Regions from separate parts of the Kitasatospora sp. NPDC101157 genome, predicted to be linked through region 2. Evidence: riboswitches for the same ligand, from Rfam matches in the RefSeq annotation. Region 2 holds a riboswitch; each other region holds the start of a gene.

The links. A riboswitch is a leader RNA that binds a small molecule or an ion and turns the genes downstream of it on or off. The one in region 2 is predicted to bind thiamine pyrophosphate.
Region 1: another riboswitch for thiamine pyrophosphate. It lies ahead of thiO (glycine oxidase ThiO); the one in region 2 lies ahead of ACIRVF_RS16100 (purine-cytosine permease family protein).
Region 3: another riboswitch for thiamine pyrophosphate. It lies ahead of thiC (phosphomethylpyrimidine synthase ThiC); the one in region 2 lies ahead of ACIRVF_RS16100 (purine-cytosine permease family protein).

What each region holds. Positions count from the first base shown of each region.
Region 1 covers NZ_JBIWPL010000004.1:33,857-37,276, forward strand. Annotated here, with positions in the region: gene thiE (thiamine phosphate synthase) at 1-90, opposite strand, end outside; gene ACIRVF_RS09875 (Rv2175c family DNA-binding protein) at 90-455, opposite strand; gene ACIRVF_RS09880 (NAD(P)/FAD-dependent oxidoreductase) at 489-1,697, opposite strand; TPP riboswitch at 1,801-1,913, shown strand; gene thiO (glycine oxidase ThiO) at 1,917-3,092, shown strand; gene thiS (sulfur carrier protein ThiS) at 3,089-3,328, shown strand; gene ACIRVF_RS09895 (thiazole synthase) at 3,332-3,420, shown strand, end outside.
Region 2 covers NZ_JBIWPL010000006.1:217,915-221,334, reverse strand. Annotated here, with positions in the region: gene ACIRVF_RS16105 (glycerophosphodiester phosphodiesterase) at 1-350, opposite strand, end outside; gene ACIRVF_RS16100 (purine-cytosine permease family protein) at 463-1,803, opposite strand; TPP riboswitch at 1,874-2,022, opposite strand; gene ACIRVF_RS16095 (S1C family serine protease) at 2,229-3,420, shown strand, end outside.
Region 3 covers NZ_JBIWPL010000020.1:141,004-144,423, forward strand. Annotated here, with positions in the region: gene thiC (phosphomethylpyrimidine synthase ThiC) at 1-1,584, opposite strand, end outside; TPP riboswitch at 1,579-1,713, opposite strand; gene ACIRVF_RS31255 (DUF5326 family protein) at 1,937-2,137, opposite strand; gene tenA (thiaminase II) at 2,318-2,986, opposite strand; gene ACIRVF_RS31265 (cupin domain-containing protein) at 3,005-3,322, opposite strand.

The DNA.
Region 1 (3,420 bases), on a different contig from region 2:
CTCGGCCAGGTCGCCCTGCTCGCGCCGGGCGTCGGTGCACAGGTAGAGCCGGGCGTCGGCCAGGCGGGCGCGCAGCGTGTCCGTCGCCATCAGATCAGCATCGCCTGGGCGCGACGCTTGACCTCGGTGCCACGGTTCTCCCGCAGTGCCTGGATCGGGCTGCCGGGCAGCGACGGGTCCTCGGTGAAGAGCCACTCCAGGATCTCCACGTCGTTGTACCCGCAGTCGCGCAGCACGGTCAGGGTGCCGGGCAGGTGCTTGACCAACCCCGGGCCGTCGATGAACGCCGCAGGGATCTGCAGCGACTTGTTCGGCCCCCGCCGGACGGCGATCAGCTCGCCCCTCTTGACCATGTTCCGGACCTCGGTGACCAGCACCCCCCACTGCTCGGAGATGTCGGGGAGGTACATCCACTCGGGGACCAGGGCTTCAATCTTGCTTTCGATCTCGCTCACGCCACCAGACTGCCACCTCGGCGCGGCCCGGCGCTAAGCGGTGGCCCCCCTGAGCGCTGCCTTGAGCGCGACCGACGGGTCCGCCGCCAGGGCCGGGTCCACCGCCGCCCCGCGCTCGATCAGCTTCCGGCCCTGGGTGAGGTCGCGCGGCCGGTCCACCGCGAGCAGCGCGCTGGGCACCCCGTCGCGCAGCCACAGCACCGACCAGGCGGCGTCCCGCGGGCTGCCGCGCCACAGCAGTTCGTCGCCCTCGGCGTGCCGGCCCGCGTACTGGACCATCCGCCCGAACTGCTCGGACCAGAAGTACGGCACCGGGTCGTACGGCGCGTCCGCCCCGAGCACGGCGAGGGCCGCGGCCCCGCCCGACTGCAGCGCGTGGTCCCAGTGCTGGACGGCCAGCCGGGCGCCGGAGCGGGCCGACGGGTAGCTGACGCAGTCCCCGGCCGCGAACACCCCGGGCAGGCCGGTGCGCAGCCGCCCGTCCACCACCACCGCGCCGGCGGCGTCCAGCTCGACGCCCGAGCCGGCCAGCCAGCCGGTCGCGGGGCGGGCGCCGACGCCGACCACCACCTCGTCGGCGGGCAGGTGGGAGCCGTCCGCGAGCAGCACCGCCCCGGGCTCGACGGCGGCCACGCCGACGCCGCAGCGCAGGTCGACCCCGGCCTCGGCGTACCAGGCGGCCATCGCCGCGCCGACCTCGGTCGGCAGCGCACCCGGTACCGGCGCCGGACCGGCCTCGACCACGGTGACCTCGCAGCCGGCCTGCCGCGCGGCGGTGGCCACCTCGGCGCCGATCCAGCCCGCCCCGACCAGCACCAGCCGCAGGCCGGGGCGCAGCAGCGCGCGCAGCGCCAGGGCGTCGTCCAGGGTGTGCAGCAGGTGGGCGCGCTCGGCCCCGGGCAGGACGCGCGGGACGGCGCCGGTGGCGATCACCAGGGAGTCGTACCGGAGGTCGCCGCCGTCGGTGTGCAGCACGCCGGGGGTGAGGCCGGTGGCGCGGCGGCCGGCGAGCAGCTCGATGCCGAGCCCCTCGTAGTCGATGTCCAGGGTGGTGGCGTCGGCCTTGCCGCGCAGCACGTCCTTGGAGAGCGGCGGCCGGTCGTACGGGGCGTGCGGTTCCTCGCCGACCAGGGCGATCCGCCCCCGCCAGCCGCCCTGCCGCAGCTTCAGGGCGCACTGCGCCCCGGCCAGCCCGGCTCCGACGACGACGACCACCTGGTCCGTTCCGCTCAGCTCTGCCACGCCCGTCACTGTACTCACCGGCCGGGCGGGCCCGGGCGGCCGTCCGGCCCTCGTCCGCTCCTCGTACGGCCCTTCGGCCGGGCCGACCCCCGGCGTTAAGGTGGGGGCACCACACGGGAGCCCGGCGAACCGGGCTGAGAGGCGGGCTGGCACGGCCCGCGACCGTCCGAACCTGATCCGGGTCATACCGGCGAAGGGAGAAGAGCAGCTTTGTCACGCTTGCCAACGGACAGCCGCGCCGACGTGCTGGTGATCGGCGGGGGCGTCATCGGCCTCGCCGTCGCCTGGCGCACCGCACAGCGCGGGCCGCGGAACGTGATCGTGGTCGACCCCGGCCACGGCGGGGGCGCGGCCGGGGTCGCGGCCGGGATGCTCGCCCCGGTCACCGAGCTGCAGTACGGCGAGGAGCCGCTGCTGCACCTCGGGATGGCCTCCAACCAGCGGTACGGGACCTTCGCCGCCGAGCTCACCGAGGCCGCCGGCGGCCTGGACACCGGCTACCGCCGCTGCGGCACCATCGCCGTCGCGCTGGACTCCGACGACCGCGAGGAACTGCGCGAACTGCACGCCTTCCACCAGCGGCTGGGCCTGGACTCCAGCTGGCTCACCGGCCGGGAGGCCCGCAAGCTGGAGCCGATGCTCGCCCCCGGTGTGCGCGGCGGCCTGCACGTCGCGGACGACCACCAGGTGGACCCCCGCCGGCTGCTCACCGCCCTCGTCGCCGCCTGCGAGCGGGCCGGCGTCCTGCTGCACCGGGCCGAGGCCGTCGAGCTGCTGGTCGAGAACGGCCGCGCGGTCGGGGCCCGGCTGAGCACCGACGAGACCGTGACCGCCGAGCAGGTCGTCCTGGCCGCCGGGCCGCACAGCCACCGGCTGCCGGGCCTGCCCGAGGGGGCGCTGCCCCCGGTCCGCCCGGTGAAGGGGCAGGTGCTGCGCCTCCAGGTCCCCGACGCCTACCGGCCGTTCCTCTCCCGCAACGTCCGCGCGGTGGTGCGCGGCCAGCACCTCTACCTGGTGCCCCGGGAGAACGGCGAGCTGGTCATCGGCGCGACCACCGAGGAGCAGGGCTACGACACCACCGTCACCGCCGGCGGGGTGTACGAACTCCTGCGCGACGCCCACGAGTTGGTCCCGGGCATCACCGAACTCCCGCTGCGGGAGACGGCGGCCGGGCTGCGCCCCGGCTCGCCGGACAACGCCCCGCTGCTGGGCCCTACCCCGCTGCCCGGACTGGTCGCCGCCACCGGCCACTACCGCAACGGCGTGCTGCTCACCCCGGTGACCGCCGACCTGCTCGCCGACTACCTGACGACCGGCGAAGTCCCCGAGCTGGCAAGGCCGTTCACGCCCACCCGGTTCTCCCCCGACGCCCCCACCACGAAGGCCTCCGCATGACCGAGAGCACCCCGACCGAGAGCACCCCGACCGAGATCGCCCTGACCGTCAACGGCGAGCCCCGCCGGCTGCCCGCCGCCACCACCCTCGCCGAGCTGGTGGCCACCGTCAGCGCCGCCAACACCGGTGTCGCCGCCGCCCTCAACGAGGCCGTGGTGCCGCGCAGTTCGTGGCCCGCGACGCCGCTGAACAGCGGCGACCGGATCGAGATCCTCACCGCTGTCCAGGGAGGCTGAACCATGGCCGACGACCTTCTCACCATCGCCGGGACGACCTTCTCCTCCCGACTGATCATGGGCACCGGCGGCGCGCCGAGCCTGGAGGTCCT
Region 2 (3,420 bases):
AGCTCCAGCAGCCGCTCCAGCCGCAGCACGCCGCGCAGCTCGGGGTCGGTGCTGGGCTTCCCGGTCTTCCAGGCGCCGAAGTCGTACGCCTCCAGCTCGGCGAGGGTCATCGCGGAGACGGTGCCGCGGCCGTTGGAGACCCGTCGGATCCGGCGGTCGTGGACGCAGACCAGGTGGCCGTCGGCCGTCACCCGGACATCGCACTCGACGGCGTCCGCGCCCTCGTCGAGCGCGCGCCGGTAGGCCGCGAGGGTGTGCTCGGGCAGCGCGTGGGAGGAACCGCGGTGGGCGATCACCTGGACGGAGGGCGCGGTGCGCGCCGCCGCCGGGGGCAGGTCTGGGCTGGTCACGGGCCCCACGATAGGGGGCGCAGGTGTCGCGGAGGCGAAGCCGGTCCCAACCTGTGGGGCCGGCTCCGCCTCCGCGGTCCGCCGGGGTGCGCCGCCGCGGTCGGGCGCCGTCTCAGGCCCGGGAGGTGCGGCGGGTGAGCGGGGTGAGCGCCCAGGTGGCCAGCGCCGGGACCAGGAAGGCGAACAGCGAGGCGGAGGTCCACTCCTGCGGGGTGAAGTGCAGCGCCTCCTGGGCGGAGGTCCAGAAGTCCACCCACCAGCCGGCCACCGCGGTCGGCGCGATGAACTGGTAGACGGCGAAGCCCAGCACCCACGGCAGCAGCATCAGCCAGCGGGACGGCGCCCGCTCGGAGAGGTCCCAGCCGTGCCGGCCGGCGCCGAAGAAGTAGTCCACCGCCAGCACCGCCAGCAGCGGCACGAACACCGAGCCGATCAGGCCGAGGAAGTTGCTGTAGGTGTCGGTGAACCGGTCGATCCGCAGCGCCAGCACGGTGGTCAGCACGCCGATCCCGCCGCTCAGCACCCGGCGGTCCACCCGCGGCAGCAGGTTCTGCAGCGACATCGCGGTCGAGTACACGTTGGCGAAGGACTGGTCGGTCTCGCGCAGCACCAGCACCAGCAGGAACAGCCAGCCGGCCCAGACGCCGAGGAACGAGTCGAAGATCCGGCTCGGGTCGCCGTCGGACTGCAGCAGCGCCATCAGGCCGAGCACGTAGCACCAGACCTGGGCGACGGTGTAGCCGGAGAAGCTGCCCCAGAACGACGAGCGCGGGGTGCGCGAGTGCCGGGTGTAGTCGGCGGCCATCGGGACGAAGGAGATCGACACCGCGATCATCGCGTCGGTGGCTCCGAGGAAGCCGTGCCAGTTGCCCGCTCCCGGGTCCGGCACGCCCTGCCGGCCCAGCTGGACGGTGAAGTACACCATCGCGACCGCGACCGCCCCGGCCACGAAGCGGCGCAGCACCGCGATCGAGCCCAGCGGCCAGATCGTCAGGGCGGTGGTCAGCGCGCCCGCGAGCAGCACGAACAGCCAGCGGTAGCCGGTGGTGTGGGCGACGGTCTGCGCACCCGCCGCGATGGTCAGCAGCTCGAACACGCCCCAGCCGATGCACTGGACGATGTTCAGCACGGTCGGCAGGTAGGACAGCCGGGTGCCGAACAGCCCGCGCAGGTTGGCCATCGCGGGGGCGCCGGTGCGGGCACCGATCAGGGCGGCCACGCCGAGCATCGCGGTGCCGACGGCCGTACCGGCCACGATCGCGGTCACCGCGGCGGCCAGCGACAGCTCGCTGCCCTTCTCGCCGAGCACCGTCGCCGCGGTCGAGAAGCCGATCAGGCTGACGCCCAGGTTCATCCAGAGCGCGAAGTGGTCCCGGAAACGCAGGGTGCGCGGCGGCTCGGTGTCCAGCACCAGCGGCGCCTCGACCCGGTGGTCGAGCAGTGCGGTGGCCACGGCCGGGACAGGGGGAAGGGCGGAGAAATCCTTGGACTCGGGCGCACCCGAAGAAGAGGATGACGAAGCAGGCGGCATGGCCGATACTCCCTACGCCGGCATTACCCGGACAGGTTCCGGCGGTCAGCGCCCCCTCGACGGTCGGCCTGTCGCTCGCCTGGCGTACCGTCGACATGCGCACTCTCAGCCTGGTGGGTCCAAGCTCCCGCGTGTCAGTTTGGAGCGACAGGCTAACCGGCACGGGTGCGAACGCCAAAGGCCGCGGGTGCGCGGTCCGCATCGCGGGATGCCGGCGGGGGTGGGGAGCCCCGGCCGTCGGCGGCGGCTAAGGATTCTTATGAGTTCTTCAGAGGGGTCCTTACGGCAATCGAATCGACGGTGCGAAAAACTATGGTCCTTGGTTCTGTCAGCTATGGAGGTCGTCCGTGAGCACCGAGCGCGAGGTTGGGCCCACCGGGCCGCAGGGGGAGCAGCCCGCCGGGGCCCAGGAGGCGGCAGGCGCCGCTTCCGACAGCACCGCTCAGGGCGGTCACAAGCCGACCATGGCGTTCAGCCGGGTCCCCGCGCCGGCGGCCGAGCCGGCGGCCGAGGCACCGGCGGCGGACGAGGCGCAGGCGGCGGGCGGTGCTCCGGTCGACGGCGCTCCGGCGGCCCCCGACAGCGGTCACAAGCCGACCATGGCGTTCAGCCGGGTCCCGGCGCCGGCGGCCGAGCCGGCGGCCGAGGCACCGGTGGCGGACGAGGCTCCGGCCGGGGGCGGCCACAAGCCCACCGTCGCCTTCACCAAGGTCCCCGCCCCGGAGACCCCGGCGGCGCCGGCCGTCGAGGAGCCGGCGGTCGACCCGGTCACCGGCTACATCGACGCCCCGCCGCCGGTCCTGCCGCCCGCGCCGCCCGTCGCGCCCGCCCCGGCGGTGGCCGCCCCGGCCGCCCCGGCAGCTCCGGCCGTGGCCGCGCAGGCCGCCGCTCCGGCCGCGCCCGCCGTGCCGCCGGGCACCAACCCGTACGCGACCCCGGCCCACGGCGTGCCCGCCTCCGGTGCCCAGGACCCGTACGGCGTTCCGGCCGCCAACGCCCAGGAGCCGTACGGCACCCCGGCCGTCGGCGGGCCCGCCCCGCACGGCCACCACCCCTTCGGTGCCGGCCAGCCGCTCGGCGGCTGGGGCGCCCACGACGCCGCCTCCGGCGGTGCCGGCCACCCCGGCGGCCCGAACGGCCCGCTCGGCTACCCGGCCGACTACCCCGGCGGCCCGACCGGCCCCGGCGGCCCGCGCAAGAAGCGCGGCGGCCTGGTGGCCCTGCTCGCCGCGGTCGCGCTGGTCGCCGGTGTCGCGGGCGGTGCGATCGGCGTGGTCGCCACCGGCCACAGCAACAGCAGCACCTCGGCCGACGACCACCGCAGCACCACCGTCCAGGCCAGCAACACCCAGAAGAACGAGCCCGCCCCCGGCTCCATCGCGAGCATCGCGCAGAAGGCGCTGCCCAGCGTCGTCACCATCAAGGCGCAGGGTTCCCAGGAGTCCGGCACCGGCACCGGCTTCGTCTTCGACACCGAGGGCCACATCCTCACCAACAACCACGTGGTCGCGCCGACCCTCAACGGCGGCAAACTGACCG
Region 3 (3,420 bases), on a different contig from region 2:
GTCGCGGGCGGTCTCCGGGTCGAGGGCCAGGTTGAACTGGTCCTCCCAGCGGAACTCGAAGCGGGCGTCGGAGAGGGCGTCGTCCCAGGCCTGGGCGCCGGGGTGGCCCTTGGCGAGGTCGGCGGCGTGGGCGGCGATCTTGTAGGTGATCACGCCGGTCTTGACGTCGTCCCGGTTGGGCAGGCCCAGGTGCTCCTTGGGCGTGACGTAGCAGAGCATCGCGGTGCCCCACCAGGCGATCATCGCGGCGCCGATGCCCGAGGTGATGTGGTCGTAGCCGGGGGCGACGTCGGTGGTGAGGGGACCGAGGGTGTAGAACGGCGCCTCGTCGCAGATCTCCTTCTGGAGATCCATGTTCTCCTTGATCTTGTTCATCGGGACGTGGCCCGGGCCCTCGATCATCACCTGGACGTCGCGCTCCCGGGCGATCCGGCCGAGCTCGCCGAGGGTCTGCAGTTCGGCGAACTGCGCCTCGTCGTTGGCGTCGGCGATGGAGCCGGGGCGCAGGCCGTCACCGAGCGAGAAGGTGACGTCGTAGGAGGCCAGGATGTCGCAGAGTTCCTCGAAGTTGGTGTAGAGGAAGTTCTCCTGGTGGTGGGCCAGGCACCACGCGGCCATGATGGAGCCGCCGCGCGAGACGATGCCGGTCTTGCGGCGCGCGGTGAGCGGGACGTACCGCAGCAGCACTCCGGCGTGGACGGTCATGTAGTCGACGCCCTGCTCGCACTGCTCGATGACGGTGTCCCGGTAGACCTCCCAGCTCAGCTCCTCGGCCTTGCCGTCGACCTTCTCCAGGGCCTGGTAGAGCGGCACGGTGCCGATCGGCACGGGGGAGTTGCGCAGGATCCACTCGCGGGTGGTGTGGATGTTGCGGCCGGTGGAGAGGTCCATGACGGTGTCGGCGCCCCAGCGGGTGGCCCAGGTCATCTTCTCCACCTCCTCCTCGATCGAGGAGGTGACCGCGGAGTTGCCGATGTTGGCGTTGATCTTCACCAGGAAGTTGGTGCCGATGACGGCCGGTTCCACCTCGGGGTGGTTCACGTTGACCGGGATGACGGCCCGGCCGCGGGCCACCTCCGCGCGCACGAACTCCGGCTCCAGGCCCTCGCGCAGCGCCACGAACTCCATCTCCGGCGTCACCACGCCCCGCTTGGCGTAGGCGAGTTGGGTGACGGCGGCGCCACCGCGGCCGCGCAGCGGGCGGCGCGGACGACCGGGGAAGACGGCGTCCAGGTTGCGCAGGTTGCCCCCGCGCGGCGAGGTGTGCTTGATCCCGTCGTCCTCGGGGCGCGCCTCGCGGCCGTCGTACTCCTCGACGTCGCCGCGCTGGCGGATCCAGGCGTCGCGCAGGGCGGGCAGGCCGCGCCGCACGTCGGGCTCGTAGGCGGGGTCGGTGTACGGGCCGGAGGTGTCGTACAGCGGGACGGTCCGGCCGTTGGTGAGCTGCACCTCGCGGTACGGCACCCGCAGGTCCGGGCGGGATCCGTCGCGGTAGGCCTTGCGCCAGGCCGGGGTGGGATAGCCGGTGCGCTCGCTGCTGGGGGCGCTCCGGGCAGACTGCGGCTGTGCTTCGAACGTGGTCATCTGACCTCTACTCCCTACGCCGGCATTACCCGGTCAGGTTCCTGCGGTCGACGCAGCCGTCGGTCCGTCCGTCGACGTTCCGGTCAGCGCCCTCTCAGCCCGGTGCTCCGAGCTCCCGCGTCGCAGGCGGTGTTGCCTGCACATGACGCCCAACACGGTAGCGAGCCGATCGCCGCAGGTCCAGACGGTCCCCGAACGGAACCGGCCAAGGAACCGAGCGAGGCACCGGCCGCGGCACCGCCCGGGGACCTGCCCCGCGAAGCCGGCCAGGGCGGTGCAAAGGCCGAGGCCCGGCCCCCGCGGACGGGGTGCCGGGCCTCCGGGGGTGCTCCGCGCGGCGCGCGGAGCGGGGTCAGCTCTTGGCGGCCTTCTTCACCAGGATCACCACGGCGGCCGCGATGCCGACGACCACCAGCAGCTTGATCACGATGCTCAGCAGGGCGCCGACCACGCCGAACACGAAGGCGATGACGTTCCAGGCCAGCACCAGGACCAGCACCGGGATGACGATGTTGCGCACCCAGGAGGGCAGCGACTTCCAGAGCTCAGCCATGTCGGTTCCTCTTCTCCCCTCGGGCCGGCTGCCGTCCGGTGCCGCATCCCGCTTGCTTTCGATGCTTCGATCGTACGGGGGCGGGAGCGGCGGAACGAGGGCCAACGGCCCGGAGAGAACCCCGAGATCACCCCTATCCGACCCCCCGGGGCGACCCCCGAGAAACGGCGGGGGCCGGGGTCAGACCGGCCAGCGCTCCCCCCGCCAGGCGGCGTCCCAGAACATCCACTCGTAACGCGAGGTCGTCCTGAAGTGCTCGACCACCCGGCGCCGTTCGGCCGCGGACAGCTGCTCGCCGAGCCGGTCGGTGAGCGTCAGCACCCGGCGCACCACGGACTGGAAGGCCTCGTCGCCGTAGGTGGCGATCCACTTGGCGTACAGCGGGTCGGGGGGGCCCTGGGCGAGCAGCGCCTCGCCGACCCGGGCGTAGATCCAGTAGCAGGGCAGCACCGCGCCGAGCGCCTCGGCGAAGGAGCCGCCGTACACGGTGGCCAGCAGGTAGCTGGTGTAGGCCCGGGTGGTCGGCAGCACCGGTTCGGCGGCGGCCTCCTCGGCGGTGCCGCCGAAGGCGGTGAGGAACTCGGCGTGCATGCCCTGCTCGGCGGCCAGCGCGCCGACCGCGTCGTCGGCGAAGGCCCGGACGTCCTCCTCGCCGGGCGCCTTGGCGGCGCAGACGGCGAGCGCCCGGGCGTAGTCGCGCAGGTAGTGGGAGTCCTGGACGACGAAGTGGCGGAAGGCCTCGCGCGGCAGGGTGCCGTCGGTGAGGCCGCCGATGAAGGGGTGGGCGAGGATCTCGGCGTAGATCGGCTCGATCGACGCCCAGAGCTCGTCGGTGAGGCTACGGGTCATACCGGCGACCCTAAGCGCTCAGTCCTCCGGCGGGGAGAACACCACCAGCACCCGCAGTTCCTCGGTGATGTGGTGGAACCGGTGCGGGGTGCCGGCCGGGACGTACACCACGCTGCCGCGTCCGACGGTCGTGGTCTCGGCGCCGACGGTCAGCTCGGCGCGGCCGCTGATCACCTGGTAGATCTCGTCCTGGTCGTGCGCGGTCTGGGTGTCGGTGTCGCCGGGGGAGAGCGCGTACAGCCCGGCGGACATCCGCGGTTCGCGCAGGAACCGCAGGTACGCGCCGTCGTTGGCCGCCCGCTCCGCGTCCAGTTCGTCCAGCCGGAACACCTTCACCGCTGCCGTCCTCCTCCGCCTGTCGCGTCCTTCGCGTCCTTCGCCTGCGCCGCGTGCACAGCGCCCGTCGCGTCCGTCGCGTCCACCGCGCGGACCGA